Regions from separate parts of the Paenibacillus sp. MT86 genome, predicted to be linked through region 1. Evidence: predicted binding sites of a transcription regulator. Region 1 holds the regulator's gene; each other region holds the start of a gene.
The links. Region 1 encodes Rex, which represses fermentation and respiration genes when NADH is low (regulators of the CRP and FNR family bind a similar motif). Its sites were predicted from a motif close to TTGTGAAATATTTCACAA; they were not measured.
Positions count from the first base shown of each region.

Region 1 (10,571 bases):
GGGATGCAGCTATGTTTCAACATGTATTCGCCGAAATGAACAACATGTTAGATGAAATTGTGAAGCATTACCCTTCTGCTCAAGGTCCCCAAAAACAGGCGCTGGTACAAAACTGGAACATGCTCAAAAGCATGAGCGAGGGCATTATCGAGGAGTGGCTGCATTTTGAAGAAAAAATGGCCATCTTCCGCGAGAGTGCAGCGTCACCTCCGGTTTTTCCGCCGACCGAAGCGCCTGAATTGCAGCTGGATGCGTTCGTTCGCGGTCAAGGTTACTACAAGCTGTTGATGTTCCAGCCGGCCATACAGCAGTTTGAGGCAGCCGCTGCGGTATTTCCGGACAGCCTTCTGATCAAGTTGTACATTGCCATGTCCCATCTGTATTTGGGGCAAACCGCCCAAGCATCCGACGTACTGATCTCCATCCTGCCCCTGGCTGACAACAGAAAGCTTCGGGCGATGATCTACAATGCGCTTGGATGCATCGAGGTGTTGAATGGACAGCAAGCAAAGGCCGAGGAACATTTTGCACTGGCAATTCATAGCGATCCAACGCTTCCCGACCCCATGATCAACCTGGAGGTCTGCAAGCAGAATCGCGGTGAGCTCCAGTACGGCAGCCAATTGATCTCTTTGCTGTAGAAATCAAGCCACAACAAGAAGCGATGCCAGAGCTCACCTTGAGACTTTGGCATCGCTTTTTGCGTACGGGAGCGGTACAGAAAGCCAGGGGATTTTTTACCCGGAATGTTCAAAACCCGCAACTTCTGGTATGCTGTTAATTAGTCTGGAGGAAAGGGATTTTATCGAAATGAAATTTGCCGTATTGGATTTTGAAACCACGGGCAACCAGTCTGCAGATGAAATCATTCAGGTTGGACTGGCCATCATCGAAGAGGATCGAAGCATATCCCGCGTATACGGCACCTATGTCAATCCCGGGATTCCGATCCCTCCTTTTATTACCGGTTTGACCGGCATTTCCGACAGTGATGTAGCGGATGCTCCGTCATTGGAAGAAATGATGATGGAGCTTGTGCCCATGCTCGACGATGTCGTATTGGTTGGACATAACGTCGCTTTTGATTTTAACTTTTTGCAAAACGCGCTCGATCGCTGCGGCTATTTACCGTTCAGCGGCCGTATTCTAGATACGATGCACTTCTTAAAAATATGCTTTCCCTCGCTCCCGTCCTACCAGCTCGGGATGGTGTCCTCTCATTTCGGCCTGGAGCATGACCGTCCGCACCAGGCGGACAGCGATGCGCTTGCCACAGCCTATGCGCTGCTGAAATGTTTGGAGGAGATCGACGAGCTTCCGCTGCTCACCATTCAGCGTTTAAGCGACCTGTTTGCCGACGAGGACAGCGATTTGGCCTGGTTCTTTGACGGCATTCGTTCCGACAGGGAGCACCGAGCCGTACAAGCGGGAGACACCCATACGTACTACCGCCAGTTTGCCTTGGCGGTGGATGATTGGAACGATATAGCACCTGTCAGAGATGAGACGGAGCCCAACCCTTTGGCCGATGTAAGCTTCGAGCAATACATGAACGATGTCCGTGAACGCCTGAAGGAAACGCTGCCTCATTATGAGAGCAGGGATGCCCAGGACATGATGTTCCAGGAAGTGATGCAGGCGCTGGATGACAATAAACATCTATTGATCGAAGCGGGCACGGGAACCGGCAAATCCCTTGGATATTTGCTGCCGTCGATCTATCAAAGCGTGAAGCAGGAACAGAAGGTTATGGTGAGCACGCATACGATCAACCTTCAAGAACAGCTGCGTGACCGGGATATTCCCCTGCTCACCCAGGTTGTTCCTTTTCCTTTTAAGGCGGCCATTTTCAAGGGCAGGGGACATTATTTGTGTTTGAGAAAATTTGAACATAAAATAAATAGAAGAGATTTTCATTCCCCGAAGGAAGACGTAATCACGGCGGCCCAGATGCTGGTCTGGCTGACCCAGACGGAGAACGGGGATGATGAAGAGCTAAACCTTGGCGGACGCGGAGGGGATTTCTGGGAGACCATATCCAGCGATTCGGATTCTTGCCTCGGACGCGCCTGTCCTTGGTTCCGCAAATGCTACTATCACAGGGCCAAGCATGAAGCAGGCATCGCGGATGTCGTCATTACGAACCATTCGAAGCTGTTCACCGACGTGAAGGCGAATCATCAGCTGCTGCCAAGCTATGAGCGCCTCGTCATCGACGAAGCGCATCATCTTGAGGATGTCGCCGGCAAGCACCTTGGCTTGCAGATGAAGTATTTTTCGGTGGTCCATACCTTGACCCGTTTGTACAAAGACAGCCGAAGCGGGCAGCTCCCGGCTCTGCGCCAGCTGCTGCAAGCTTCGCCGCACGAGAAGGCAGTCGAATGGTCTTCCGTCATCGACCGTTTGTATCCGGACCTCATTACCGCAAAAGAGAACTGGGATCGGCTCAGCGATCAATTGTTCGGACTGCTTCCGGAACGCGGAGACGCTTCTCCGGGAGATGCCGGCCAATTCTCGCTCCGCCTGTCCCCGCTTAAGAAGCCGAAGGATTGGGATTCGATGGCCGAACTGGAGCATCAAATTCATCTGACGCTGGGCGATGTCGTGCGCAAGGGCGATAAGCTGATCGCCGAAATGAAGGAAGATTTGGATGACTACAGCGCGGACAGCCTGTTAACCGACCTATCGGGCCTATTTAAGGACCTGGCCTCGCATCGCGAAGACCTGCGCTCCTTCATGGCCCTGAACGATGAGGGCACGGTATACTGGATGGAGGCGAACGGCAATTTCCGCAGCAAATCGCTGCAGTTGTATGCCGTGCCCGTCGACGTGAGCGCTCATCTGAAGGAATTGTTTTTTGACAAGAAACAAAGCGTGATTCTGACATCGGCGACCTTGTCGGTGGACAAATCGTTTCAGTTCATGATCGAAAACCTGGGTCTTCAGGAAGCGGCTGAAGCGGGGAACCTGAACACGGTTCAGCTCCCGTCCCCGTTTAATTACAGGGAACAGGCCCTTCTTGTCGTGCCGCGCGATTTTCCGAGCGTGAAGGGATCGGTCGGGGATGCACTCTTTGTGAATACGCTCGTGAAGTCTTTGGCCGATACGGCCGTCGCTACGCATGGCCGCATGCTCGTCCTGTTCACTTCGTACCGGATGCTGCGCCAGGTGCACGAGCCGCTGAAAGAAGCGCTGGCATCAAGCGACATCACGGTATTGGGACAAGGTATGGACGGAACCAGCCGTACCAAGTTAATCCGAAGATTTCAGGACAGCAGCGCTTCCGTGCTGCTGGGCACCAGCTCCTTCTGGGAAGGGGTAGACATCCCGGGTGAGGCGCTGACTTGTCTTGCCATCGTCCGGCTGCCGTTCCAGCCGCCGAATCACCCCTTGGTCGAGGCCAAGAGCGAACTGCTGCAGCAGCAGAAGAAGAATCCCTTCATGAAGCTTTCGGTTCCGCAAGCGGTCATTCGTTTCAAACAGGGGTTTGGGCGTCTGGTGCGAACAGCACAAGATAAAGGGATCGTGATCGTGTACGATACGCGGGTCATTGAATCCTATTACGGGAAGTATTTCTTATATTCCTTGCCGGGGCCGAAGATGGAGCATATGCCGACAGAGGGGATCGTTCCCCGAATTTCGGAATGGCTGCAGGAAGAGGCAAGCGCGGGAAACCAAGCGGAATAAAGTGAAACCAAGCACGATCAACAAAAAAAGATGTAGTTATTAACCTATTATTAGGGGGAGCATGCATGAAATCGGAAAAAATTTCGGAAGCCGTGGTCCGCAGATTACCTGTATACTTGCGCTATTTGAATGAGCTTCAGAAGAGGGAGGTTTCCACGGTTTCCTCCCAGGAGCTGGGACAGAAGCTGGACCTCAATCCTGCTCAAATTCGTAAGGACCTGGCGTATTTCGGTGATTTTGGACGGAAAGGGATCGGATATGATGTTTCTTATCTGATCGAGAAGATTCGCCAGATTCTGAAGCTGGACCAGAAGATCAATGTCGCATTGGTCGGGGCCGGTAATCTTGGACATGCATTATCGAATTACAATGCATTCCTGAAGGATAATATGAAGATTGTGGCGATTTTCGATTCGTATTCTCCCAAAGTTGGTATGAAAATTAACAATTTGGTCGTACAGCCGATGGAAGAGCTGGAGAAGACGGTTCATGAGCACGGCATTCGAATCGGGATTATTACCGTTCCGGATTTCGAAGCGCAGAACGTAGCGAATCAGCTTATCGCCTCAGGGATCGAGGCGATTCTGAACTTTGCGCCAACCATCCTGAAAGCCCCAGCCCATATCCGGATTCATACGGCTGATTTTACAACGGATTTGCAAAGTTTGGCCTATTATTTGGATAACGGCAAGGAGGATGCAGCACATGACAACAACGAAGTGGATGGTTAAGAACGGAACGTTTGCAGTACTGGAGGAAGGCCAATCCGTGCTTCGCGGATACCTGGTGGTTGAGAACGACCGGATCACGTACCTGGGCGAGGAGGAGCCCGTCGTGGAAGAGGGGACAGAAATTATCGACGGAACCCATCTGTTCTTCCTGCCCGGATTGGTGAACACGCATGGACATGCCGCCATGTCGCTTCTTCGCGGCTATGGGGACGATCTGGCACTGCAGGTATGGCTTCAGGAAAAAATGTGGCCGATGGAAGCCAAATTCACGTCAGACGACGTATATTGGGGCACATCGCTCTCCGTGCTGGAGATGATCAAGGGCGGAACCACGACGTTTGTGGATATGTATGACCATATGGATCAGGTCGCGAAGGTTGTCCAGGACTCGGGAATGCGCGGCGTCCTGACGCGCGGCGTAATCGGTTTATGCCCGCCCGAGGTACAGCAGCAGAAGCTGGATGAGGCGGTGGCATTCGCGAAGGATTGGCATGGCAAGGCTGACGGCAGAATTACGACGATGATCTCGCCGCACGCGCCTTATACCTGCCCGCCGGATTTCATCGAAAAATTCGTTCAAGCATCCCATGACTTGAACCTGCCTTTGCATACCCATATGTCCGAAACGGAAACTGAAGTGGCTCAGAACGTTAAGGATTACGGGCTTCGCCCCGTTGCCCATTTGGAGAAGCTGGGCATGTTCTCCCGTCCTACGCTCCTTGCGCATGCCGTTCATCTGACCGATGAGGAAATCGAAGTCTTGGCCAAGCATCAAGTAGCCGTATCGCATAATCCCGGAAGCAATTTGAAGCTTGCCAGCGGAGTCGCCCGCGTACCTGCGCTGCTGAAAGCCGGCGTAACGGTGTCGCTCGGTACCGACGGACCTGCTAGCAACAATAACCTGGATATGTTCGAAGAGATGCGGCTGGCTGCCCTGATCCATAAAGGAGTAAGCGGGGATCCGACGGCCATTCCGGCCTCCGAAGCGCTCCGAATGGGCACGGTATACGGAGCCAAGTCCGCTTTCCTTGAGGATATCGGTATGCTCGCGGTTGGGATGAAGGCCGATATGATCGCATTGAATACGGATCAGGCGCATTTCCTTCCACGGACCGACTATATTTCTCACGCGATCTACTCTGCCAGCGCGAAGGATGTAGAGCATGTATGGGTTGACGGCAAGCAGGTGGTGAAGAATGGCGCGAGCCTTACTCTCGACGAGGAACGCATCCGCCGGGAAGCGCAGCGTGCATTTGAGCGTCTTACAACCCTCTAGGGAATAATCAAGGGGAGCGAGGAAGACGGATTTGAAGAAAAAAACGAAGTGGATATTGCTGAGCGTGTCCGGCGTCCTGCTATTATTGCTTGGCCTACAGCTCTATTATTCCTATGTTATGAAAGATACGTGGAATGAAGAAAGAATGGCGATCCTTGCAGCGAAACAGCATGGCCAATTGGTCTCGTCCGACAAGACCTATAAATCGGTATGGGGCGAGGACAATAACTATTGGGTGGTCAGCGGGAAAGATAAAGACAATCAAGACCGCATGGTCTGGGTGAAGTTTACGGACGATAACGTTCCTGTTGAAGGGACAGATGCCGTTCAGTCGGTGTTATTGAATACGGGCATGTCAGAGGCCGTGATGCGGGACCAGATCCGTAACGAAATGCCGGGTGCGGTCATCAAGCGATTGCTGCCGGGAATGTATGAAGGCGAGTATGCCTGGCAGCTGCAATATGAAAACAACGGTCAGCGCGGCTACAGATTCTATCGTTTTCAAGACGGAAACGCCATCGGAAATGATATTATTCTTCCTAATCAATAAGAAAACAAATGAAAGGCGTCCCCTCATAGGGATGCCTCTTTGGCACATAAACATGTAAGCGCATACAGAAATAAATTGGTAAAACTGTTCTAAATATTTTCACAGACAAGCATGAAAAAGTATATAAGATATGATATACTCATACTTGTACGAATTGAGCAGATCAATTACATGCCTCACCATATATCGTTGTTATATGTATTATTGTGCTGCAATTGCTATACAAAATTTCATATCGAAATTGAAGGAGGAACTTCATGAAACTGCGCATTGTACCTATCATGCTGACTGTCGTGATCTCAGCATCGGTCCTCTTTGGCGGTTGGTTTCTGTATCGGCAGATGGCTTTGCAGAATCCGCTCGCAACTGTTGTGTCACAATACGATGGCGTGAAAAGTTCTCATATAGATATTAAACAGGATACCGTGACTTTGAATCTTGATTTGGCTCCGAATGCGAATTTACAAGGTTTGGTTCAGCATATTAAGCAGGAAGGCAAGTCCGTGATCGGGAAGCGGGAATTGAGAATCCAGGTGGAGGACCATTCCTCGGAAGCATTGGATCAATGGTGGGAGCAAGCGATGCTGTCGGTTGCCGAAGCGATGGACAATAAGCAGTATACCGATATTCAATCATCGCTCGAGCAGCTGGCTGCCCAGTCGCCGAATTTGAAAGCAAAAGCAACGATCGATGACACCAATGTCTATGTCAGCTTGTCGGACGGCAAGTCTGGTAAATTTATAATCTTGCCGCGTCAACCTGGCAAAATGGAGGTGTGGAATCATGCCTAAATTAGCTAAAGAAATCATGTTAGGCTTCATTCCGGTTTTGTTGGTATTCCTTGTGTTTGTCGGCGTGAACATCGTGCCTCTCTTAATAGCGGCAGGACTCGTAGGCGGCTTGCTGTTTATAGCCAAGATGAAGGGCGGCATCGCGGTTGGTGCGGGAAATGAGCGAAAGCGGAAGAAGAGCGGCCCGGCCAAGCTGACGTTCGAGGAAATCGGCGGGCAGGATAACGCTAAGCAGGAGCTGCGGGAAGCATTGGATTTTCTGATTCGTCACGAGGATATCAAGAAATTCGGCATACGTCCATTGAAGGGGATTCTTCTCACAGGGCCTCCGGGAACAGGGAAGACCTTGATGGCCAAGGCCGCTGCCCATTATACCGATTCTATATTTGTCGCTGCTTCCGGCAGTGAATTCGTGGAGATGTATGTCGGCGTCGGTGCAGGGCGTATCCGGGATTTGTTCAAGGATGCCCGCAACCGCGCGGCCAAAGAAAACAAGCAAAATGCCATCATCTTCATCGATGAGATCGACGTCATCGGCGGTAAACGCGAAGGCGGCCAACAGCGAGAGTACGATCAAACGCTGAATCAGCTGCTGACCGAAATGGACGGCATCTATTCGCAGGACACGCCTCGCATTCTGGTGATCGCCGCAACGAACCGTAAAGAAATGCTGGACAGCGCGCTGCTGCGTCCAGGACGATTCGATCGCCATATTCAAGTGGATCTGCCTGATAAGAAGGGCCGGACGCATATCTTGAACCTGCATGCGGGCAATAAGCCGCTGCATCAAGATGTCGACCTGGAGAAAATAGCAGAGGAAGCCTACGGCTTCTCGGGTGCACAGCTGGAGAGCGTCATGAACGAAGCCGCCATCTATACGATGCGCGAGAACGAACAATTTATCCATCAGCGTCATCTGTCCATGGCGATTGACAAGGTCATGATGGGCGAGCGTTCCGACCGTGAATCGAATTTGGAGGAGAAAAAGCGTGTTGCCATCCACGAATTGGGACATGCTATCATGGCAGAGCTGGTGCGCCCAGGCAGCGTGAAGCAAGTCGCGCTCAGCCCGCGCGGCAAGGCGCTTGGTTATGTTCGCCATAATCCGCAGCAGGAACAGTATTTGTACACAAAAACCTTCCTGGAAGAGCAGATTATGATCGCTCTTGGCGGCGCGGCCGCCGAAGAGATCTATTACGGGGGCCGAAGCACGGGCTCCAGCAATGACTTCGAGCAGTCGCTGAACATCGTGGAGACGATGATGAAGTCGGGTCTGACGTCGCTGGGTATCGTTAACATGAACATGGTTACTACCGAAGAGCTGATGAAAGAGAACAATGTGATATTGGAAGAGCTGATGAATCGCACCAAAACTCTTTTGGAGCAGAAACGGCCGATATTCGACAATTCTCTTGACATCCTGTTGAAGGAAGAAATTCTCTCGGGAGAACAATTTCGTTGTCAATTTCGTGAAAACGCGCTTTTACCAGCATAAATTGTTATGCTGGTTATTTTTTTTTACTTTTTTGTCGTGCTAAGATATTATTATACTTTGTGCTCTAAAATGTATTTTTCGACAAATGGGGTACAATTAAAGTATAGAGATAAGGAAAGGGTGGAGTAGAAACCATGTACTTCAAAAAAATCGGCGTTGTAGGCGGCGGGACCATGGGGCAGGGCATTGCGGAGATGCTGGCAGCCAAGGGCCTTGACGTACTGCTCGTAGAGAAAACTCCAGAGAAACTGGACTATTCATACCGAATGATCGAGACCAGTCTAGATAAACAACTGGAGAAATGGGGAATTACCCAGGCAGAGAAGAAACTGATCCTGAACCGGATTCAAAAAGTAACTCATTTTGCGGAGCTTAGCACCTGCGATATGGTAATTGAGACGATCATAGAGGACTTGGATGCAAAGAAAGAAGTATTTACACAGCTGGATCAGGTTTGTCCAAGCCACGTAATATTAGCAAGTAATACATCCACGCTTAGTTTGACGGAGCTCGCCAGCTCCACCAAATATCCTGAGCGTGTTATTGGCATGCACTTCATACATCCCGTTTCCAAGGTCGACCTCGTTGAAATCATTCGCGGCTTGAAGACTTCAGATCATACGTTTAACGAAACCAAACGCTTTGTTGAGGAAGTTTCGGATAAAAAGGGCATCATGGTCTATGAATCTCCAGGTTTCGTCACCACCCGCATGATCACGCTCATGATCAACGAAGCGATGCATCTCCTGCAAGAAGGCGTAGCCTCCGCGGAAGATATCGACGACGCCATGAGAATCGGATATAACTTCCAGCACGGACCGCTGGAAATGGCCGACCGTTTCGGCCTGGATTCCATTCTCGCCGCGCTGGAGCGCATGTTCCGCGAGTACGGCGAACTGAAATACCGTCCATCGATTGTCTTGAAGAAATTGGTTCGCGCAGGACAACTGGGCGTCAAAACCGGAGAAGGCTTTTTCAAGTACGACAAGGATGGTGACCGGGTATGAATATTCTCGTAATTAATGCAGGCAGTTCTTCGCTGAAGTATCAACTGTACGATATGACGGATGAATCCGTGCTGGCCAAAGGATTGGTTGAACGGATCGGCATGGATTCCTCGATTCTGACGCATAAGCCGACAGGAAAACAGGACGTAACCGAAGTCAGCGAAATTCTGGAGCATACTACCGCGATCCGCAAAGTGCTTGGCATGCTGACAAACGAGGAGCACGGCGTGATCGATTCCATCGAAAGCATTCAGGCCGTAGGGCATCGCGTGGTGCATGGCGGGGAATCTTTTAAAGAGTCCGCTCTCGTAGACAGTGACGCCAAAGCGGAAATCCGCCGCTTGTTCGATCTGGCTCCGCTTCACAATCCGGCCTCGATGATGGGGATCAAAGCCGCAGAAACCAATATGCCTGGCGTTCCGCAGGTCGTTGTGTTTGATACGGCGTTCCATCAGACGATGCCGGAGAAATCGTACCTGTACGCTATTCCGAGAGTACTTTATAATAAGTATAAAGTACGTCGTTACGGTGCGCACGGTACTTCCCATGCCTATGTCAGCCAGGCAGCGGCAGAATTCCTGAACCGTCCGCTGGAGGATCTGAAGATCATTACCTGCCATATCGGGAACGGGGCTTCCCTCACAGCGGTAAAAGGCGGCAAGTCCATCGATACTTCCATGGGCATGACGCCGCTGGAAGGGCTCATGATGGGTACGCGCAGCGGTGATTTGGATCCTGCGATCGTGCCGTTTGTCATGAATAAGGAAGAGCTGACCGTCAACGAAGTGAACTCCATGCTGAACAAGCACAGCGGCTTGCTGGCGATTTCCGGAATCAGCAGCGATATGCGCGAGATCACGGAAGGCATGGAAAAAGGCGATCCGAACTCCACATTAGCTTTTGAAATGTACGAGTATCGTGTCCGTAAATACATCGGTTCTTATGCTGCCGCCATGAATGGCGTGGATGTCATCGTATTTACGGCGGGCGTCGGCGAGAATTCGATCGTTCTTCGTCAAAGAGTGCTTGAGCAG
Region 1 is NZ_CM179499.1:4,317,608-4,328,178, reverse strand. Features, by position in the region: gene AC3RCL_RS19160 (hypothetical protein) at 12-641, shown strand; gene dinG (ATP-dependent DNA helicase DinG) at 811-3,687, shown strand; gene AC3RCL_RS19150 (redox-sensing transcriptional repressor Rex) at 3,753-4,418, shown strand; gene AC3RCL_RS19145 (amidohydrolase) at 4,393-5,694, shown strand; gene AC3RCL_RS19140 (cell wall elongation regulator TseB-like domain-containing protein) at 5,726-6,244, shown strand; gene AC3RCL_RS19135 (hypothetical protein) at 6,502-7,035, shown strand; gene AC3RCL_RS19130 (AAA family ATPase) at 7,028-8,530, shown strand; gene AC3RCL_RS19125 (3-hydroxyacyl-CoA dehydrogenase family protein) at 8,665-9,537, shown strand; gene AC3RCL_RS19120 (acetate/propionate family kinase) at 9,534-10,571, shown strand, end outside.

Region 2 (10,571 bases), 2.2 Mb from region 1:
CCACGAAAAAATCAAGAACACTCTCCGCGGCCAGATTTCCGAGGGTTTCGCCGCGTTCCGTTTCAAAGTATTCCTGCACCAATTCAATCAGCTGTTCGCGCTGTTCCTTTGGAAATTTGCTGGGTTTCATAAGATGATCGCCGGCCTCCTTCAACTGTTTTTCTCTCCATGCTACCCTATTAAAAAGCCCCCGTCAAAATGATTTTCGCCGCTATATCCGGCTAAGGGAGGAGCCTCTGCAAACAGGTTGAGGACTTGTAGTTATTGCCTGCCGGCCCCCCTGTCCCAAGTCGCGGGCTTACTGCGCGGGAGTGCCGAATTCCTTGAACAATCGCGTCATTACAGGTATATTTAAGAGAAACACGTTTATACAGGAGATAGACAGAAATTACAGGACGAAAGGTTGATCAACGTGGAGAACCATCGGGGCACCCCCTCCAATTTCATAAAGAATGTTATTACCGAAGACCTGAAGTCCGGTAAAGTCAAGGAGATCGTTACCCGTTTCCCGCCGGAGCCGAACGGTTACCTGCATATTGGACATGCCAAGGCCATTTGGATCAATTTTACGCTGGCCGATGAATTCGGCGGACGGACACACTTGCGGTTTGATGACACGAACCCGGTGAAGGAAGACATCGAGTACGTGAACTCCATCAAGGAAGACGTGAAGTGGCTTGGCTTCGATTGGGAAGAGCTGCGGTTCGCGTCCGATTATTTTGAAGAGATGTACAATCGCGCGGTGCTGTTGATTAAGAAAGGGAAGGCTTACGTGGACGACCAGTCCGCTGACCAAATCCGCGAAACGCGCGGAACCTTGACCGAGCCTGGACAGAACAGTCCATACCGGGACCGCAGCGTGGAAGAGAACCTGGATCTGTTCGAGCGGATGCGCAAAGGGGAATTCGCCAACGGCGAACGCGTGCTGCGCGCCAAGATCGATATGGCTTCCCCGAATATCAATCTGCGGGATCCGGTCATCTACCGGATCTCCCACGCGCACCATCACAATACAGGGGATAAGTGGTGCATCTATCCGATGTATGCTTTTGCCCATCCGTTGGAGGATGCCATCGAAGGGGTTACGCATTCCCTGTGCTCCCTGGAGTTTGAAGATCAGCGCCCGTTCTATGATTGGGTCGTGGCGGAATGCGAGATGGACAGCACGCCGCGTCAGTACGAATTCGGGCGTCTGAACGTGGCGCAGACGGTCACCAGCAAACGCAAGCTGAAACAGCTCGTGGACGAGAACATCGTAGACGGCTGGGACGACCCGCGCATGCCGACGATCTCCGGACTTCGCCGTCTGGGCTATACGCCGGAAGCCATTCGCAATTTCGTGTTCGAGACGGGAATTTCGAAGGCTTACGGCACGGTGGACCGCCAAGTGATGGAGCACTTTATCCGTGAAGACCTGAAGCTGAAGGCGCCCCGCACGATGGCCGTGCTGGACCCGCTGAAGGTGGTTATTACGAACTACCCTGAAGGTCAGGTCGAATGGCTGGATGCCGAGAACAACACGGAGAATCCGGAGATGGGGATCCGCCAGATTCCGTTCTCGCGCGAGATTTACATTGAGCAAGAGGATTTCATGGAAGATCCGCCGAGCAAATATTTCCGCTTGTTCCCGGGCAATGAGGTCCGGTTGAAGCATGCGTATTTCATCAAGTGCAATGACGTGATCAAAGACGAGAACGGCAAGGTCGTCGAGATTCACTGCACATACGATCCGGAGACGAAGAGCGGCAGCGGCTTTACCGGACGCAAGGTGAAGGGGACGATTCACTGGGTGGAGGCCACGCAGGCCGTGCCTGCCGAATTCCGTCTGTTCGAGCCGCTGTTCAAGGACGAAGACGAAGAAGCGGAATTGGTGCACGAGGTTGCAGGCGAAGCGGAGGAGGCAGCTGCCGAGAAGTCCTTCTTGGACGACATCAATCCAAATTCGCTGCAAATCGTGCAAGGCTTCGTGGAGCCGAATATGAAGGATGTTGCGCCGCAGGACAAGTTCCAGTTCTTCCGCCACGGATATTTCAACGTCGACTCGAAGTATTCGCAGCCAGGACGTCCGGTATTTAACCGCGTGGTTTCCCTGAAGAGCTCGTTCCAGCTTCCGAAGAACTAAACAAGCCAGAGAATAAAAAAAGGGCACGGGTAGGCGCTGATCAGGTCGACCTGGCCCCTAAACGTAAACAAGACTCGAAGATTCCGTTCCAGGATTCATTCGAGTCTTGTTATATTTACGGTGATATCATCTTGGAAGTGAAATCGTACGGGAGATAACTGCGCGCTAACTCGCAGCGTACTCCTCGATCTCGTCCTCTTCGGGATCGTCCGGGTGCAGCGGCTGGTATCCGTGCCTGCGGAGGTTGTACCACATCCAGCCAAAGCCGATGGCGCCCACGATGGCGAGCATCGTACCGGTCCGGTACATGGCCTGCGCCCCGAAGTTCTGGAACATCCAGCCGCCGGCAAGGCCGCCGATGACACCGGATATGCCGCTCCAGCTTAAGGTATAGATCGCTTGGCCGGAGGCGCGGTACGGCGTCGGAACAAACAGCATCGTCAGCTGAACGCCGACATAGAAGTAGCCGCCGAAGGTAACGCAGTGCAGCAGCTGGATGAAGGCGACCTCCAGCGGGCTGTTGGCTTCGGCCATAAGCAGCCAGCGGAGCGCGAAGAGCAGGCTGACAATCGTCAGGCAGCCGACCAGGACGTTGATTTTCCGCTTCAGGAAGCGGTCAAACAGAATGAAGACCAGCACTTCGAATATCGATGAGAAGAAGATGGCGAGGCCGACCGTCTGCTTGGACCCGCCCAGCTCCAGAATGTATAGGGACATAAAGGTATTGTTCGCCGTGTTCGGGATGGATACCATGATGCCTAACAGGATGAACCAGACGAAATAGGAGTTCAGGAACAGCCTGCTGAGTCCCCTGAGGCTGACCGATGCCGATGCAGCCGTTTTCTGAATGGAGGGCAGCGTAAACATGAACACGGCCGCCACCAGCAGCATGATCGAGAACACGATGGCGATGCGTCCCGAGCCGAGCCGGTCGATGACAGGCCCGGCAGCGATGGCCGTCAGCGCCCATCCGAGCGAGCCCCACAGCCGGAACGAGCCGAACTTTTGCTGGGTTCCATCAATATAGGTCAGAATGAGCGAATTCGTTTGCGAGAACATCGGCGTCTGGAAAAAATAAAAGAAAATCATCGTCATGTATATCATTGCATAGGTATTCGCCTGAAAAACAAGCTGAACCAGCAGCAGCGTACCGGTCATCATGATCAGCAGCACGCGTTTGATGTTGGCCGCCCGGTCACTCCAGAATCCCCAGAACGGATTGGCGAAGATGGACACAAATGGCGCAATCGCCATCAGGCTGCCGATTTCGATTTTGCTCATGCCGATATCTTGCAAATACAACTGGAAGAAACCGGTGAAGATGACCATGGTTCCGTAAATGAAGAAGTTGAACAGCTTGAGCGATGTCAGCGAAGGTTGAGCATTGTCCATATTCCGCAAGTAGGTCATTCCTTTCAAACCGAATACAATCCATAATCGCGGTATAAGAAAAAAGCCGCTTTCCTTTCAATGTATCACGCATTGAAAAGGGATACAAACCATCTTTTAAATGATTTTCCATTATTCTGGATATTAACCTATAAACTGAATCCGATTTTTTATAACATGAAGAAAGGCTGGTGGAGCATATGAGCGTTCACTCCCAAGATGTACGTCTGCCATCGGGTCAAGTGACGGGCATCGCCCTTGCTGGAGGAGCCTCCCGGAGAATGGGGAGAAACAAGGCGCTGCTGCCCATGGAGGGGATGAGTTTGATTGAACGGACGGTCCACGCGCTGGACAAAGTCAGCGGAAGGGTGATCCTGTCTGCCAATGACCCGGAACCTTATCAATTCCTCGGCTTGGAATGCGTCCCCGACCTTTATGTCGGACAAGGTCCGATGGCGGGCCTTCACGCCGCCCTGAAGTCTTCCCGGAGCACATGGAACCTGGTCGCAGCTTGCGATATGCCTTATATCCACGAGCGGTTTCTCCAGGGGCTGCTGGATCTGGCGAACAAGCAGGACACGGCTGAGGCCGTAATCCCGGTCGTGGAAGGAAGGATGCACCCGCTGCTGGCAGCGTATCGCAGAGAGACCGCGGAAAGCCTTGAGCGCAGGCTGATCCGGGGGCAGCTCCGCATGGTGGAGTGGGTGCAGGAGCTGAATGCCGTCTTTTCGAATGAGGAGGAATTAGCGGAGGTTACCGGCCTTGATCCGCGCCGAATCTTATTTAACATGAACACGCCCGGGGATTACGAGGCCGCAGGCGGTCTGCTGAATACGGAAGAATGATCGGTCCCCTGCACGCATCCTATAAAAATAGCCCCGCCATCTGAATACTTGGCGGGGCTTTCTAGTATATAAAGGCGGTTTGCTTTGGTTATGCTGATTCTGCTCTCATGCGCTGAGCAGAAGCTCATCCGCCGATCTGCGACATGCGCCGGGCCGTAGGAGTATGGCTTTGGGCCTTTTTCTCCAGCGCGAGCGCCATTTCATGGTTCAGCGGCTTGGCGCCGAGCGCTTTGCGGAACAGGTTCGCCACGGCCGAAGGGTCATCGATGACGCGGCGCACGTTAAATTCGTCCGACCAATATAGGCAAGCCTTGATATGGCCGTCGGCCGTCAGCCTGAGCCGGTTGCAGGAATCGCAGAAATGATCGCTGACCGGATGGATCAAACCGAACGTTCCCGTTGCTCCAACCACCTTCATATTGCGTGAAGGACCGTTGCCGGAAGGGCCCTGCTCTTCTTGAATGGCCCAGCCGGCCTCTTGGCACACTTCGGCTACCCGGCTCAGCGGCAGGTACGAATCCCGCCAGGTATCGGATGCTTGGCCGATCGGCATGTATTCAATAAAGCGGACATGAAGGGGACGATCAAGCGTCAGGGCGATAAAGTCGCGAATCTCGTCCTCATTGAAGCCCTTCATTAACACCATGTTCAGCTTGATCGGATTCAGGCCGGCTTCATAGGCGGCTTCAATGCCTTCCAGCACTTTATGCACCCGGCCGCCGCGCGTGATGCGAGCGTAACGCTCTTCCTGGAGCGAATCCAAGCTGATGTTGATGCGGGTGAGTCCCGCTTCCTTCAGCAGGCGGGCCTTGGAAGGGAGCATGATCCCGTTGGTGGTGAGGGATATATCTTGAATTCCTTCAATGGAAGCAATCTGATGGACCAAGGTTTCCAGATCCTTGCGCACAAGCGGCTCGCCGCCGGTAAGGCGTACTTTGGAGACGCCCATGGGGGCCAGAACGCGCATGATCGCGGCGATCTCTTCATAGCTCATTATCTGATCGTGAGGTTGGAATTCCATCCCTTCTTCCGGCATACAATATACACAACGAAGATTGCACCGATCCGTCACCGAGATTCGAATATAATCATGGACACGACCGAAGGAATCTTTAAGCGGTTCGATCATGGAAATCCCCCTTTTACTAGCGTGCATGGTCACATTGTAGCCATTCCCCGAACAGGAGTCAATGCATTGTAAGGGTCATGTCAGCCGGACAAGCCGCACGCATAAGTTCAAGGATTTGTGAGAAGTATCACAGAAAACGCTTTCTAAATCCTGTATATTGAACCTGTGGACCAAAGCTTTCTCCCCTTGAAAGCGAGTAGTGACATTCTAGATTTCCGAAAGTTTCCTGGTTTTTCCGAAATTTTCGGAAATCATTTCAAACTGCTTTCATTAGACGTTCATCTAAGATATACTGTCAAGGATATCACATCCAACAAGAAAGGTTACCAATAGGAGGTTCGATATGGCGATATCACCTGTTCAAACTTTGGAGGTGCCTGACGTCTGTCACAGGTGGCTTGAAAACCGGGGGACGGTCTACGAGCTGCTGATTGATTTTTTGGGCAATTGGCCCAGCTTGTCTATGATTGCGGAATGGAGCCGCGGGAGCGGAATTAGCAAGGCGGCGGAGTGTTCGAAGGCCGGTACGGACCTGATGAAATATTTATGCGGACGCTCGCCTGAGGAATTGGTTCGGATTTGCGAATATGAGGGGGCGGAATACCGTCGTCTGCTTCAGCTGTCCAAACCTCGCCAGGCGGTGGAATCCCATTATACGAAGGATGGATGCGCTCAGGATTTGGCTGAGTGTTATGCATCCGCCGGTGTTGCCTTTAATAAACTGCATGGCGAAGCGGACGATCATATAGCCATTGAACTGGAATTTATGACACTGCTTCATGACCGTATGCTGAACAATACGTATTGTGAAGATAGCATGTTGCAATTAATGGAGGTACAAGAGAAATTTTTGGAGGAGCATCTGATGTCATGGGTGCCATCCCTATGCAAGGACCTGAAGGGGTCCACGCAAAGTCCGCTATACCAGTCGTTATTCAGCCTGCTGGAGGAATTCCTCGCACAGGATCTGAACATGCTGAAGACCTGGAAGCATTCCAAGGAAGTCATGCTGGTGCATTAGCGCCAGCATCATAATCATCGTCACCAGACAGAACAACGCCCCGGTCTCCTAATGCAGGAGGCCGGGGCGTTTGGTATTTTAATCTAATTAATCTTCGATTCTCTTCTTGCTGAACTTCATCAGGAATTCGTACACGATAGGTACAACCACGAGCGTCAGCAGCGTCGAACTGATCAGGCCGCCGATAACCGTGATGCCGAGTCCTTTCGAGATGATGCCTGCGCTGCTCTCCCAGCCGAATACGAGAGGAAGGAGCGCGCCGATGGTTGCCAGTGCCGTCATCAGAATCGGACGAAGGCGGGTAGCGCCGGCTTCGAGCAGGGCTTCGCGCGTGCTCATTCCTTCGCGTTCCATATGGATCACGCGGTCGATCAACACGATCGCGTTCGTCACAACGATACCGATCAGCATGAGCACGCCCATCAGTGCAGACACGTTCAGTGTTTCGCCCGTGACGAGCAGGCCTATGATAGCGCCGATGACAATGAACGGCAGCGAGAACAGGATGGCGAATGGAGCGAGTCCCCCGCCAAACGTAACCACGAGTACAAAGTATACGATAGCGATGGCCGCCAGCATCGCAAGCCCGAGCTGTCCGAAGGTTTCGTTAATTTGCTCGGTGACGCCTCCGAATTGGACGGACACGCCGTCCGGAAGCTCAAGCTTGTTCACTTCGGTCTCCAGGTTGGTCGAAGCCGAGCCTACATCGCTGGACAGGATGTCGGCTGTGACACTCACAACCATTTTACCGTCGATGCGCGTAATGGAATCCGGAGTGGTTCCTTTTTCCACCTTGGCCACATCCTTGATCGGTACTTCGATGCCAAGCGGAGAGGTCACGGTTTCGTTCTCGATTTCCTTAATGCTCTTATAGGTTTTGCTGTCCGCTTCAATATAAACATTGTAGGTTTTGTCTTCGATCTTGACTTCGGTCAAGACCGGACGTTCCCGTACCGGGGCCAGCTTCATGGCCAGCTGTCCGGCCGTCAGGCCCAGTGAGCTGAGCTTCTCTTGATCGGCTACCAGCGTGTACTGCTCAAACGCTTCGGACAAGCTGGTTTCCGCATTTTCAAACGTCGCGGTATCCTTGTTCGCAAGCTCTGCGATTTGATCGGCCACCGGCTTGATCTGCTCCAGCGAGTCGCCGAAGACGTTCACCGTCAGCTGGCTGCCGCCAAAGCCGCCGGCTGCCATGTCCATATTGGACCAAGTGCCGTCCGGCACTTCCTTGGCAAGATCTTCGATGAGCGTCTTTTTGACGTCTTCGAAGTTTTTCGTGTCCGGATCATACATAACGTAGAACAATCCTGAATTGGCGGAGCCCATGCCCAGCGGATTGCTTCCGCCGATGGAGTATTGCATCGATTGCACGCCTGGTTGATCCAGGATCAGCTTCTCGGCTTTTAAGGCTCGATCCTCAACATCCTCCAGCATTACGCCAGGCTCAGGTGAATAGGTGACCATCGCGTATTTGTCTTCCTGTTCCGGAATAAAGCTTACGCCCAGGTACTTGGTCAAGAACAAGCTTCCAACGAGCAACACGATGGCTGCCAGGAAGGTAATCGCTTTGTGATTCAAGGTCCATTTCAAGATGGAGCGATAGCCGCGGGCCATGGCACCCGGCTTCTCTTCATGATCATGTGTGTTCTTCAAGCCTTTGCGGAACAGGCTGTGCGCCATGGCAGGTACGAGCGTAATCGCCACGACCAGGGAAGCAAGCAGGGCAAAGACCATCGTCAATGCAAACGGCATGAACAGCTCTCCTACCATGCCGCTGACCAATGTAAGCGGCAGGAATACCGCGATGGTCACGATGGTGGAGGACATGATCGGCACAAACATTTCGCGCGTAGCGGCGCTGATGAGCTCTCGGCCCTTCAATTTCTCGGTCGAGAGGGACATGCGCCGGTAAATATTCTCGATAACCACGATGGAGTCATCGACAACCCGGCCGATGGCAACGGTCATGGCACCGAGCGACATCATGTTCAAGGTGATATCCATTTGCTTCAGGCACAGAACCGCAATCAGCAAGGACAGCGGGATCGAAATGATCGAAATAATCGTCGAACGGATGTTGCGCAGGAAGACCATAATGATCAGAACGGCGAACAACGCACCGAATAATGCCTTGGAAAGCATCGTATGGACAGAGTCCTCAATCGGCTTGCCTTGGTCCAGCATGATCGTCAGATCCATGCCAGGATACAGGCCTCTCAATTCTTCGGCCTTGTCTTTGACCTGGTTCACGACGTCAACCGTGTTGGCATCGTTTGCTTTTACGATTTGGATACCGATCGATTCCTTCCCGTTGGTGCGGGAGATGGATTCCGAGGAGCCGATCACTTCAATTTTGGCAATCTCGCTCAGTTTGACGGTTGGAATGCCGGTTGGCATACCAGGAGCACTATTTTGTCCACCAGCGCCAGCACCAGCAGCGGCTTCAGCGCCAGCGCCAGGCACGGCTTGCTGACCGGCCCCTGCAGCATCGCCAGGCGGCTGTTGCTGCTGGCCTGCACCGGCATTCGGAGCACCGGCGCCGGCAGACGCATCCGCCCCGCCGCCACCCGGAATGACCGGAATGGCGATATTCTTCAGATCGTCGATGCCGATGATGCCGCCATCAACGGCAACGGCTTTTTGGGACTTTTCCATTTCGAACATGCCGAGCGGAGCGTACAGCGCCGAACCTTGCACGATACCTTTGACGGTATCCTCGGTCAGGCCAAGCTCGCTCATTTTGTCCTGGTTAAACTTAAGCTGTACCTCATTCACGAATTGGCCGGCTACCTGGATGGAAGCAACCCCGTCCAAATCCTCCAGCTCGGGAACGATGTCATTCTCCGTGATGCGGGTCAATTCATCCAATTCCATATTGTCCTTGTTAGCAATGCTTAACGAGACAACCGGCATGGAGCTCATGCTGAATTTGGATATGGTAGGTTTCTGGGCGTCGTCAGGCAGCTTTACCTCGTTGATGGCTTCGCGAACAGCCGCCGTAGCGTTGTCCAGATCACTACCATAATCAAACTCAACCATGACATTCGCTGCGTTCTCCATGGAAGTGGAGGTTACGGTTTTGACGCCGTCGATATTGCGGAGTCTCGTCTCGAGCGGTTTGGTTACATCCTCCACAACGCCTTCGGGAGATGCACCAGGATAAATGGCGGTGACACTCAAGAACGGAACGTTAATATCCGGAATGGTTTCTTGCTTCATCGTCAGTCCGCCGTACAATCCACCGAAGCTGACGATGATGGTCAGCAGCCAGATCGCAAACTTGTTGCGCAGCGAGAAATTGATAATTCCTTTCATTAGGCGATTCTCTCTCCTCTCCAAACTCTATGTCTCTAATTTGAACGAATTCCCCTGCATCATGCCGCCGGGCGTAAGATAGCTTTCAAGCACAGTCGAAATGGTGCCTTTGAGCTCGGTATACAATGCTTCGATTTCCTCGATCCCCTCCAAGTTAGCAAGCATTCCTTTCAGAACGGCCCGGCTGGGCTGGAGGCCAAGCAGCTCTTTCTCCATAATATTGAGGGATTCCATCGCATCTTCCCGCTCTTCCGGCTCGGCCTGAACCTTCTTCAGCTCGCTTTTCATTGCCTTAATGACGATCAGCGGATGGCGCTGTTTGGGAACGTCGGTCTTGCATAATTGGCCCAATTGGCCAACCGCCTCCATCGGGATCAGCGGCTCCGGACGTCTGCGAAGAATGCTGGCTACGATATCATCGAGCAGCTGGATCTGGTGATCTGCCGTGATTCCCACATTCAAATGAAATCCCGGCATGAACAGAAAGCGGATATACGAACCCAGCATGCTGGCCAAGAACATGCCAATCTCCATCGTATACGGCTCAACGTCCGGTCCATAAATGGTTTTCAGCTTATTGTTAAACCACTGCAAAGCAGCAAGCATCTCCTGCCGCATATTTTCCTTGTCAAAAGGCGGTTTTCCCGGCATCTGATCATGGATTTGCTTCAGGAGAAATTCCCGGATCTCTAGAAAATGGATCAGAAGCACTTCCGTCTGTTTACGCAGCTGTTCCTTAGGCGCTAGCAG
Region 2 is NZ_CM179499.1:6,530,845-6,541,415, reverse strand. Features, by position in the region: gene AC3RCL_RS29870 (DUF2164 domain-containing protein) at 1-130, opposite strand, end outside; gene AC3RCL_RS29865 (glutamine--tRNA ligase/YqeY domain fusion protein) at 404-2,122, shown strand; gene AC3RCL_RS29860 (MFS transporter) at 2,288-3,523, opposite strand; gene mobA (molybdenum cofactor guanylyltransferase) at 3,712-4,356, shown strand; gene moaA (GTP 3',8-cyclase MoaA) at 4,481-5,485, opposite strand; gene AC3RCL_RS29845 (TorD/DmsD family molecular chaperone) at 5,829-6,506, shown strand; gene AC3RCL_RS29840 (efflux RND transporter permease subunit) at 6,594-9,821, opposite strand; gene AC3RCL_RS29835 (TetR/AcrR family transcriptional regulator) at 9,849-10,571, opposite strand, start outside.
Region 2: a site for Rex is predicted at 5,601-5,618, ahead of AC3RCL_RS29845 (TorD/DmsD family molecular chaperone). Genes of this name have one in related genera too.

Region 3 (10,571 bases), 170 kb from region 1:
ATGTTGCCATAACGTCGGTGGAGCCGGCCGGCCCGCCCTTGGTCATAACCAGGATAATGTCCGCGGCTTTCATGGCTCCCGCAATCGAAAGCATGATCACAACGGAGATAATAGGCATTATTAGTGGAAGCGTGATTTTGGTAGCCCTTTGGACGCCTGTCGCTCCGTCAATCGCCGCAGCTTCGTCAAGCTCCTTGGGAATGGACAGAATTGCGGCAAGGACCATCACAATGTAAAAGCCGGTCCATTGCCAAGCGTTCGTAATCAAGATGGCGATCATGGCCCATTTGCGATCCGACAGCCAGTAGATCGGCTCGATGCCAACCAAGCCCAACATCTCATTCATCAGGCCAAAGTCCGGATTGTAGATGAATCCCCACAAAATGCCGATGACAGCCGTCGACATGATGGAAGGTGCGAAAACCGCTGTTTTATACAGCCCCTTCAAACGTTTGACGCTCGCGATAAGCAGGGAGAAAACCACGATGATCGGAACCTGGATCAAGCAGGAAAAAAGTATGAAATAGACATTGTTTCGGACCGCCTTCCAGAAGGCATCGTCATTCAGGGCGGTCACATAGTTATCGAGCCCGATGTACTTCACGTCTTTGGAGATGCCGTTCCAGCTCGTAAAGCTGTTGTCAAACGCAGTGAAGATGGGATATATGAAAAAAGCCAGAAACAGCAAGAATGCCGGCAGCACAAAAACGATGTAAATCAGAGGATTTCTCAGCGCTCTGTTCATGGTAACCTCCGTATTGATGTCTGATGTTGTTTAGGCGAAAGGGCACCCCCATATGCCTTTAGCGGGTGGTGCCCTTTCGTCTGGAATTTTAGTTATTCCTCTGAAGCATTAGCCGCTTCCTGTGCTGCTTGAACATTCTCCAGCATCTTCTCGGCATCGAGCTCGCCGCCGATCACCTGCTGGATTCCCATGCTCAGCGCCGTGTTTACGTCGGCTTGGACAAGCGCATCGAAGGCAGGGAAGGATTTGTTGATTTCGCTGACGCCTTTGAAAATGTCCTGCATCAGCGGATCATCCGACGTGGAATTCATCGTTTCCAGATCCATCTTCATCGCCGGCAGTACTCCGTCTTCCTTGAGCCCGCGCAGCTGCATTTCATCCGTCCACATATTTTTGATGAATTCTTTAACCGCTTGAAGCTTGCGAGGATCCTCTGCTACTGCCGCCGAGAAGCCATATCCGTTGTTAGCGTCCTGCATGACGATGACAGGGTCGCCTTCATTCACCGGAGGCAAATTGAAATAGCCGATCTTGCCGACCATGTCGCCCGCTTGCGCCGGATCTCTAAATACGGAGTTCGCCCACGATCCGTCCATCATCATGACGGCTTCCCCGGTGATGATTTGATTTCTCATGTCCGCGTATTCAAAGCCGAGCTCGCCTTTTTTGAAGTACCCTTTCTCCACCCATTCCTGATGTTTCTTCACGCCTTCCACGACTTTCGGATCGGTCCATTTGGTTTCCCCGGTCTTGAAGCCGTAAGTCACCTCCGCTCCTGCATAATAACTCCACAGGTTATTCGTGGTCATGAGCGGAATCCATGCATCCTTGGAAGATTGCGCGAACGGAATTTTGCCGTCGGCCTTGATGGCTTCGGCGATCTGCTCAAGTTCCGCCAACGTTTTCGGTACGCTCAGACCTTTCTGGGTGAAGTAATCCTTGTTATAGAAAATACCTTCGATGGAACCGCCGATCGGCAAACCATAGATCTTGCCGTCATGCGTGAACGGGTCCAGTGTCGTAAATTTGTCCTTTATGCCGAGCTCATCCAAGATTGGGGTCAAATCGAGCATCAAGCCTTCTTTGGAATATACGCCTGCATCGGGGCTTCCGAATACGTCGAATACTTCCGGCGGCTTGCCGGCAGCCATCTCGCCTCTCAGCTTCTCTTTACGATTCACTTCAGAGTCTACAGCGTCCAGCTTGATTTTAAGCCCGGGCACCGCTTCTTCGGTTTTGCTGACCACATCGTTCAGCAATGCGAGACGGAACTTCTTGGATTCGCCAACTTGCGTATGGCGAATGGTGATTTCAAACGGCTCATTGCTCACCGTTCCTTCCGAGCCGCCTGACGGCTTTTCTGCCGCCTTGTCACCGCCGCCGCATGCAGACAAAAGCGTGGATGAGACGAACAAAAGCGACATGAATAATGCCAGACCCTTTTTCTTCATTGTCTTTGACCCTCCCGAAGTGTTTGTATATTGATAGGCGCTTTCCTTACATCTTCATTATAGAAAGCGATTCCACTTTACGATAGGTCGATATTTTTCTATCCAAGGGATAATATCCTCTACAAAAAACAATAACCCTTCCATTAAGAGGAAAGGTTATTGTTATTAATGATAACATATTGTGTTTAATATTATACAACTAAAATGAGTTCAGAACCGACGGCTATTTCTCGGAAATTTCGCCAATCAATCGGTAGGCGCGTGCGACTTCTTCCTCGGACGGTGAAGGTACGCCCTCCAACGGATAGGCCATACCGAGCTCCTTCCATTTGTACACGCCCATCTGATGGTATGGCAGGATCTCGAACTTCTCCACGCCGCGCAGCGTGCGGATGAATTGACCGAGCGCCACCAAATCGTCCTCGCTGTCATGGATGCCCGGCACGTAGACGTGCCGGATCCACATGTTCCGACCATGGTCGGACAGCCAGCGGGCGGTCTTCAGCGTCCTTTCATTGGACTTGCCTGTCAGCTTGATGTGCTTCTCGTCGTTGATATGCTTCAGATCAAGGAGGACCAAGTCGGTATGCTCCAGCAATTCCGATATTTTATCCGGCTCATTATACCCGTTGCTGTCCAGGGTCGTATGCAAATTCCAGCGGCGCTTCACTTCCTTGAACAGCTCCGTGACAAAAGGATACTGCAGCGTCGGCTCACCGCCCGAAACGGTGAGTCCTCCACCCGATGACCGGTAGTAGCTCAGATAAGGCTCAATCTCTCGGAGGACGTCATCCACCGTCATTTCATGTCCTTCATGAAGTCCCCAGGTATCCGGGTTGTGGCAGTATTGACACTTCAGGAGGCAGCCCTGCATGAAGAGCACAAAGCGGATACCCGGACCGTCCACCGTTCCGAACGTTTCTATGGAGTGTACATGACCTTTTAGCATGGTGCGTCATCCTTTCTGTATCCGCTATGGTTGTCTTCCATCCTTACATCGATCCGTGGAAGGTACGGTTAATGACATCGAGCTGCTGTTCGCGCGTCAGTTTGACGAAGTTGACCGCATAGCCGGATACCCGGATGGTTAACTGCGGATAATTCTCCGGATGCTCCATCGCATCGATCAGCTGCTCACGGTCAAACACGTTCACGTTCAAATGATGGGCCTTGCTGCCAAAGTAGCCGTCCAGCATGGCAACCAGATTGTTTACCCGAATGTCGCTTTCTTTGCCCAGGGCTTTCGGCACGATCGAGAACGTATTCGAGATGCCGTCCAGACTATCCTCATAAGGCAGCTTGGCCACGGAAGTCAGCGAAGCGAGGGCTCCCTTCTTATCGCGTCCGTGCATCGGGTTTGCGCCCGGCGCAAACGGCTCGCCTGCTTTGCGTCCATCCGGCGTGGTTCCTGTCTTCTTGCCGTATACCACGTTCGACGTAATCGTGAGCACCGATTGGGTCGGCATGGCATCGCGGTAGGCTTTGTGCTTGCGGATCATGCTCATGAAGGCCTCGACCAGTTCAACGGCGATGCCGTCCACGCGGTCGTCGTTGTTGCCGTAGCACGGGAAATCGCCTTCGATTTCAAAATCCACCGCAATCCCTTGCTCATTGCGTACCGGCTTCACCTTCGCATATTTAATCGCGCTCAGCGAATCCGCTGCTACGGACAAGCCCGCTATGCCGCATGCCATCGTCCGCAGGATATCGCGGTCGTGAAGTGCCATTTCAATCCGCTCGTAGCTGTATTTGTCATGCATGTAGTGAATCACGTTGAGGGTATTCATGTAGAGCTTCGCGAGCCATTCCATCATCGGCTTGAAGCGCTTCATGACCTCGTCATAACTCAGAACCTCAGCGGTGATCGCCGGATATTCCGGTCCGACCTGGGCGCCGGATTTCTCATCCTTCCCGCCGTTGATTGCATACAGCAGCGCTTTGGCCAGGTTCGCTCTGGCTCCGAAGAACTGCATCTGCTTCCCGATGCGCATGGCGGATACGCAGCAGGCGATGCCGTAATCGTCCCCATAGATCGGACGCATGAGATCGTCATTCTCATATTGGATCGAGCTCGTTTCGATCGATACCTTCGAACAGTATTTTTTGAAGGCCTCCGGAAGCTTCTCCGACCACAGCACCGTCAAGTTCGGTTCCGGCGCAGGTCCCAGATTGTACAAGGTGTGCAGGAAACGGAAGCTGTTCTTGGTTACTCTCGTTTCACCGTTCAACGACATGCCGCCGATGGATTCGGTCACCCACGTCGGATCGCCGCTGAACAGATCGTTGTAATCCGGCGTACGCAGGAACTTCACGATCCGCAGCTTCATGACAAAATGGTCCACCAGCTCCTGGGCTTTCTCTTCCGTCAGGATGCCTTCAGCCAAATCCCGCTGGATATAAATATCGAGGAAAGAAGATACCCGGCCAAGCGACATGGCAGCGCCGTTTTGCTCCTTGATCGCGGCCAAATAACCGAAATACAGCCATTGGAATGCTTCCTTCGCCGTATTCGCAGGTTTGGAAATGTCAAAGCCGTGCATGCCGGCCATTTCTTTCAGTTCCTTTAGGGCGCGCATTTGTTCGGACAGCTCTTCACGCAGACGAATCACCGGCTCGTCCATGGCGTCCACTTCAAGCTCGCCGAGTTCTCTCAGTTTGTCCTGGATCAGCGCGTCCACGCCGTATAACGATACTCTGCGGTAGTCGCCGATGATGCGGCCGCGGCCGTATGCATCGGGAAGACCCGTAATAATCCCGGCTTTGCGCGCTGCTCTCATCTCCGGAGTATAGGCATCGAATACGCCCTGGTTATGCGTTTTGCGGATGCCGTTGAAGATATCCACAACCGCCTGCGGCATTTCGAAGCCGTATGCGTTGCACGCATCAATCATCATCCGGATGCCCCCGAAAGGCTGAATCGAGCGTTTGAACGGCTCGTCGGTCTGCACGCCGACGATCTGTTCTTTATCCTTATCCAAGTAGCCGGGCCGGTGGGAGGTGATGGTGGAAGGCGTATGGACATCCACGTCCAAAACCCCGCCGTTATCCCGCTCCTTCTTGGTTAAATCCGATACGATATCCCACAGTGCCTTGGTGTTGTCCGTAGGTCCCGCCAAGAAATCATCAGAGCCATAATAAGGGGTAATATTCTCTGCAATAAAATCATTAACGTCAACGCGCTTGGTCCATTTACCTGATTTAAAACCTTTCCAGCCAACTTCTTTTTCAATCACCGACATATTGAATCCCTCCTAGATTATGCTGCAGCCTGCAGGGACTGGCGGGGACACACATTGATCTATCTCAGATCTTAAATGTGATTATTTTCAAGATCAATGGCATCTCTGCCCCGCCATGTGCCTTCAAGCTTCTATATCAAAGATCTGAGATTCAGCTTTCTGCTACACCTTTATTGTAGTCCTGTTGATCCGCAGCATCTGTGATAAAAATCACAAAGTTGTGGTTATCCGTGATTTTTATCACTCTGATTCCGGGCTCCCCTGGCTTCTACCACCATTTATAATGGAATTTAGGATCATCCTTCTGTCCCATTCCTGTTTAGAAACGTCCATAGAAGGCGTTGCGATATACTTCTGCCAGCTCCGTCACCAGCGGCAGCTTCGGATTGCTGGTCGTGCACTGATCTTCGAAAGCCCGGTCCGCCAAATGCTCGACGTTTCTCTCGAAGTCCTGAGGATCGATGCCAAGCTGCTGGAACGATTCCTCGATGCCGAGCTTGCTGTTCAGCTCGCGGATGGCGGCGATCAGGCTGTTTACGCCCTCCTCCGTCGTTCTTGCCGGCAGTCCAAGAATCCGTGCGATCTCGGCATATCTTTCATCGGCCACAAAGTGGGTGTATTTCGGCCATGCCGCGAATTTCGTCGGCTTCTTGGCATTGTAGCGAATGACGTGCGGCATCAGTATGGCATTGGTCCGTCCGTGCGCCGTATGGTACTGTCCGCCCCATTTATGCGCCAGACTGTGGTTGATGCCCAGGAACGCGTTCGCAAAGGCCATGCCTGCAAGCGTCGAAGCATTATGCATTTTCTCGCGGGCGAGTTTGTCGCCGGTCAGCGCCGATTGCTCAAGATACTGGAACACCAGCTGTATGGCTTTGATGGCAAGCCCATCCGTGTAATCGCTGGCCATCACCGATACGTAGGCTTCAATCGCATGCGTCAGGACGTCCATGCCGGTATCGGCCACCGCCGTTTTAGGCAAGGTGTATACGAATTCCGGATCGATGATCGCCACGTCCGGCGTCAGCTCATAGTCTGCCAGCGGGTATTTGGTATTTCCCTGCACTTTGTCCGTGATGACGGCAAACGAAGTTACTTCCGAGCCCGTTCCCGACGTTGTCGGAATGGCTACGAATTTCGCCTTTCGTCCCAGCTTCGGATATTTATAGACCCGTTTGCGGATATCCATGAATTTTTGCTTCAGGTTGTTGAAATCCGTATCCGGATATTCATAGAACAGCCACATCGCTTTTGCGGCATCCATAGGCGATCCGCCTCCGAGGGCGATGATGCAGTCCGGCTGGAACCGTTCCAGCATCTCCGTCCCCCGTTCCACGGTCGTTGTCGAAGGATCCGGCTCGACTTCCGAGAACACCTCGATGGCTACCGGCACTCTGCGCTGACGCAGGTAATGCTCTACCCGCTCCACATATCCCAGCTTCACCATCATCGGGTCGGTTACGATCGCGACGCGGGTGATGTCAGGCATTTTGGCGAGATACTGCGTCGAGCCTTTTTCAAAGTAAATTTTGTCCGGCACTTTAAACCACTGCATATTCACGGTTCTGCGGTTCACCCTTTTCACGTTGATGAGATTGACGGCCGTCACGTTAGACGACGTGGAATTCCGGCCATACGAACCGCAGCCGAGCGTCAGCGATGGCAGGTTCGTGTTGTAGATATCCCCGATCCCGCCTTGCGAGGAAGGCTGGTTGACCAGGATGCGGCAGGTCTTCATGCGATCCGAGAATTTCAGGATGACGTCTTCATTGTTCGAGTGGATGACCGACGAGTGGCCCATGCCGCCAAAAGCTACCATCTCTTCGGCGCGCGCGATGCCCTCTTCCGCATCTTTCACTTTATAGCAGGCCAGCACCGGGCTCAGCTTCTCGGCGGACAACGGATAAGCAGGACCGACTCCCTCCAGCTCGGCGACCAGGATCTTGGTGCTTTCCGGTACCTCAAAGCCGCAAGCCTCGGCAATCTTGGCTGCCGGCTGTCCGACGATGGTAGGATTGACGGCGCATTTATCCGCTACCATGGCATGCGCAGTCAGCTTCGCCAGCTCTTCCTTGTTCACGAAATAACAGCCGCTGGCGATCATTTTTTTCTTCACGGTATGATAGATCGGCTCCTCTATAATGACGGCTTGCTCGGATGCGCAGATCATGCCGTTATCAAACGTCTTGGATAGAATCAAGTCGTTCACCGCTTGATCGAGGTCCGCGCTTTTCTCGATGAAGCACGGCACGTTGCCGGGACCTACGCCGAGGGCAGGCTTGCCGCAGCTGTATGCTGCTTTGACCATCGCCGATCCGCCCGTAGCCAGAATGCAGGCAACGTCAGGATGGTTCATGAGCGTATTGGTTTTATCCATGGAAGGAGCCTCGATCCACTGGATGCAGTCGGCCGGAGCGCCTTGTTTCACGGCGGCGTCCCGCAGGATGAGCGCGGCCTCCCTGCTGCATGCCTGCGCGGATGGATGGAAACCGAAGATGATCGGGTTTCTTGTTTTGATGGAGATCAGCGCCTTGAATATGGTGGTCGAGGTCGGATTGGTTACCGGTGTGATCCCCATGATGATCCCGATCGGCTCCGCAATTTTTTGGAAGCTGTCATAGGCATTGTCTTCGATGATACCTACCGTTTTGTCGTACTTGATGCTGTTGTGGATATACTCCGTGGCAAACAGGTTTTTGATGATTTTGTCTTCATACACGCCGCGGCCCGTTTCTTCAACCGCCATTTTCGCCAGCTGCATGTGCTTCTCAAGTCCGGCCATGGCCATGGCCTGCACAATTCCGTCGACTTGCTCCTGATCGAGTTTCATAAACTTTTCTTTTGCCCGATTCGCCTTGTCGATCAGACCTTGAATGTACTCTGCTGCCGTTTGTCCCTTCACTTCAACCGTTGTTCCTTTGCTCACAGCCATATCTCTCATCCTCCCATGGTTCATGTTCTTTTTTGTCTACGCTTCGATCGTAACACAGACGCTCCTTAAATCATGTGAAATATTTCACAATATTAAAATTTATCTTTTCTGTGTGATTTATACCTGTCTTTTCCCTCTTTCAAGTGAAAGAGATCACAATGTTTGAAAATTCGCCATGATTTCCCTCTTGTTCCGCCCCACAAGTGAATGTTTTCACGTTATAATGTATTTAAAGATTAAACAGATCAAATTTTAGGATGTTAGGGGATACCACCATGAAAACTGTAGACCATGTAATGGAAATCGAAAACTTAGGGAACACGCAGTGCTTCTCGGAACAAAACCGCAACCGTCTGCTGGTCACCATGAAGGAAAGGGTACTCCCTGAAGGATCGCATTTGTTCTGGGAAGGCGACTTCGCCGACAAGCTGTACTTCGTTAAACAAGGAAGAATTAAATTAACCAAATCGACGGATGAAGGCAAAGAGCTTATTCTATATATGTACCATCCAGGAGACATGGTCGGGCAAGCCGATCCATTCTTCAGCAACAACCACAGTTTTTCGGCAGAGGTGCTTGAGGACAGCGTAGTCGGGGTCATCGAGCACAAGGACCTTGAGCTATTGATCTGCCAGCATTGCGACTTCGCGATTGATTTCATGAAGTGGATGGGTATACACCACCGCATCACGCAGACCAAATTCCGTGATCTCATGATGTACGGCAAGCCCGGCGCATTAACGTCGACGCTGATTCGTCTGGGCAATACCTACGGGCAGCATCAAGAGGATGGCACCATTCTCATCAACAAAAAGATCACCCACACCGATCTTTCGAACATGATCGGGGCCACCCGCGAAAGCGTGAACCGGATGCTGAGCGATCTTCGCAAAAAGGACGCCATCGAATATGCCGGCGGCATGATTGTTATCAAAGATCTGCCGATGCTGCAGGAAATATGCCACTGCGAGCTGTGTCCGAACGAAATCTGCCGGATTTGATCCGCCTAAAGCCCCTTCGGTGCATAATATATGGGCATCTGCTTACAATAAGCCTTGTCTTTCCAATCCAAATCAAAGGGAGTGCTCAGCATGCGTGAAGGTTTGATTCCTGCAGTTCTTGGAACCGTGGTTTCTGCTTCGGGTGCCGCTCTGCTTTGCAGCAGGTATAAATTCGCTGCAACCGGTATTCTAGGCTTCGGACTGGCTCATATGGTGCTTGGTGCGATCGACCTGGTGGAACATCGGTAAACGATTTGGAAGGCAAGATTCTCACGGCTGTCCTTTCAGTTCAATGACTGAGGAGGACAGCTTATTTATGCTGTTGCCCTCCTGCTCCCTTCAGCGATGACATATCCAAAAAAAGCGGATTTCCCAAAAGAACATTACATCTGACGGGGAGCCCACTATTTCTGTTTGGGGACGTTCCGTGTGCGCATCGTTCCTCCCATTGCCTTTGTCCCAAATTTCTTGGAATGGTTGTGTCTTTACAAAAAAAGAAACCGTTGCTTGGCGAATGGACGAATGACAGACCATTAACCAAGAACGGTTTCTTTGTTTATTCACCAGGTTGGACTTTTTCTGACAATGAACTAGGAGGATGGAATTCCTCCGTTTCACCGCCTATCACAGCTTACTTTTGCTTGTTCCCTTTTCCCGAAGAGATAAACCAGTAAGCCATGCCTACAAACAACCCGCCGCCAATGATATTCCCCAGCGTGACCGGCACCATGTTGCTTATCCAGCCGCCGATGGATACCGTCTCGGGATGTCCCGGCAATATCGTCGCCAGCGTCAGAAGCGACATGTTCGCTACGCTATGCTCATACCCTGTCGCAATGAAGGCAAACAGGCACCACCATATTAAAATCAGTTTCGTGGTTTCTCCTTTGGCCCGAATCCCCATCCACAGGGCCAGACATACAAGCCAGTTACATAATATGCCTCTAAAAAACAGCTCCATGAACGGATCGTTCATTTTCTTGGCCGCAGCCGTGAAGATGAGATGATCGGGCGGCAGCCCTTTGAACAGGCCGGAAGCGTAAACCAGATAGCTGAGCAGGATCGCTCCCGCCAAATTGCCGATAAACACAAGGCCCCAGTTTTTCAGCGTGTCCCCCATCGTCGTTCGTTTGGATAACGTGCTTATCGTAAAAAACATATGATTTCCGGTGAACAGCTCTGAACCGGCAAACACAACCAACG
Region 3 is NZ_CM179499.1:4,482,896-4,493,466, forward strand. Features, by position in the region: gene AC3RCL_RS20020 (carbohydrate ABC transporter permease) at 1-745, opposite strand, end outside; gene AC3RCL_RS20025 (ABC transporter substrate-binding protein) at 838-2,196, opposite strand; gene pflA (pyruvate formate-lyase-activating protein) at 2,420-3,145, opposite strand; gene pflB (formate C-acetyltransferase) at 3,189-5,435, opposite strand; gene adhE (bifunctional acetaldehyde-CoA/alcohol dehydrogenase) at 5,755-8,367, opposite strand; gene AC3RCL_RS20045 (Crp/Fnr family transcriptional regulator) at 8,643-9,368, shown strand; gene AC3RCL_RS20050 (hypothetical protein) at 9,459-9,617, shown strand; gene AC3RCL_RS20055 (formate/nitrite transporter family protein) at 10,000-10,571, opposite strand, start outside.
Region 3: a site for Rex is predicted at 5,634-5,651, ahead of pflB (formate C-acetyltransferase). Genes of this name have one in related genera too.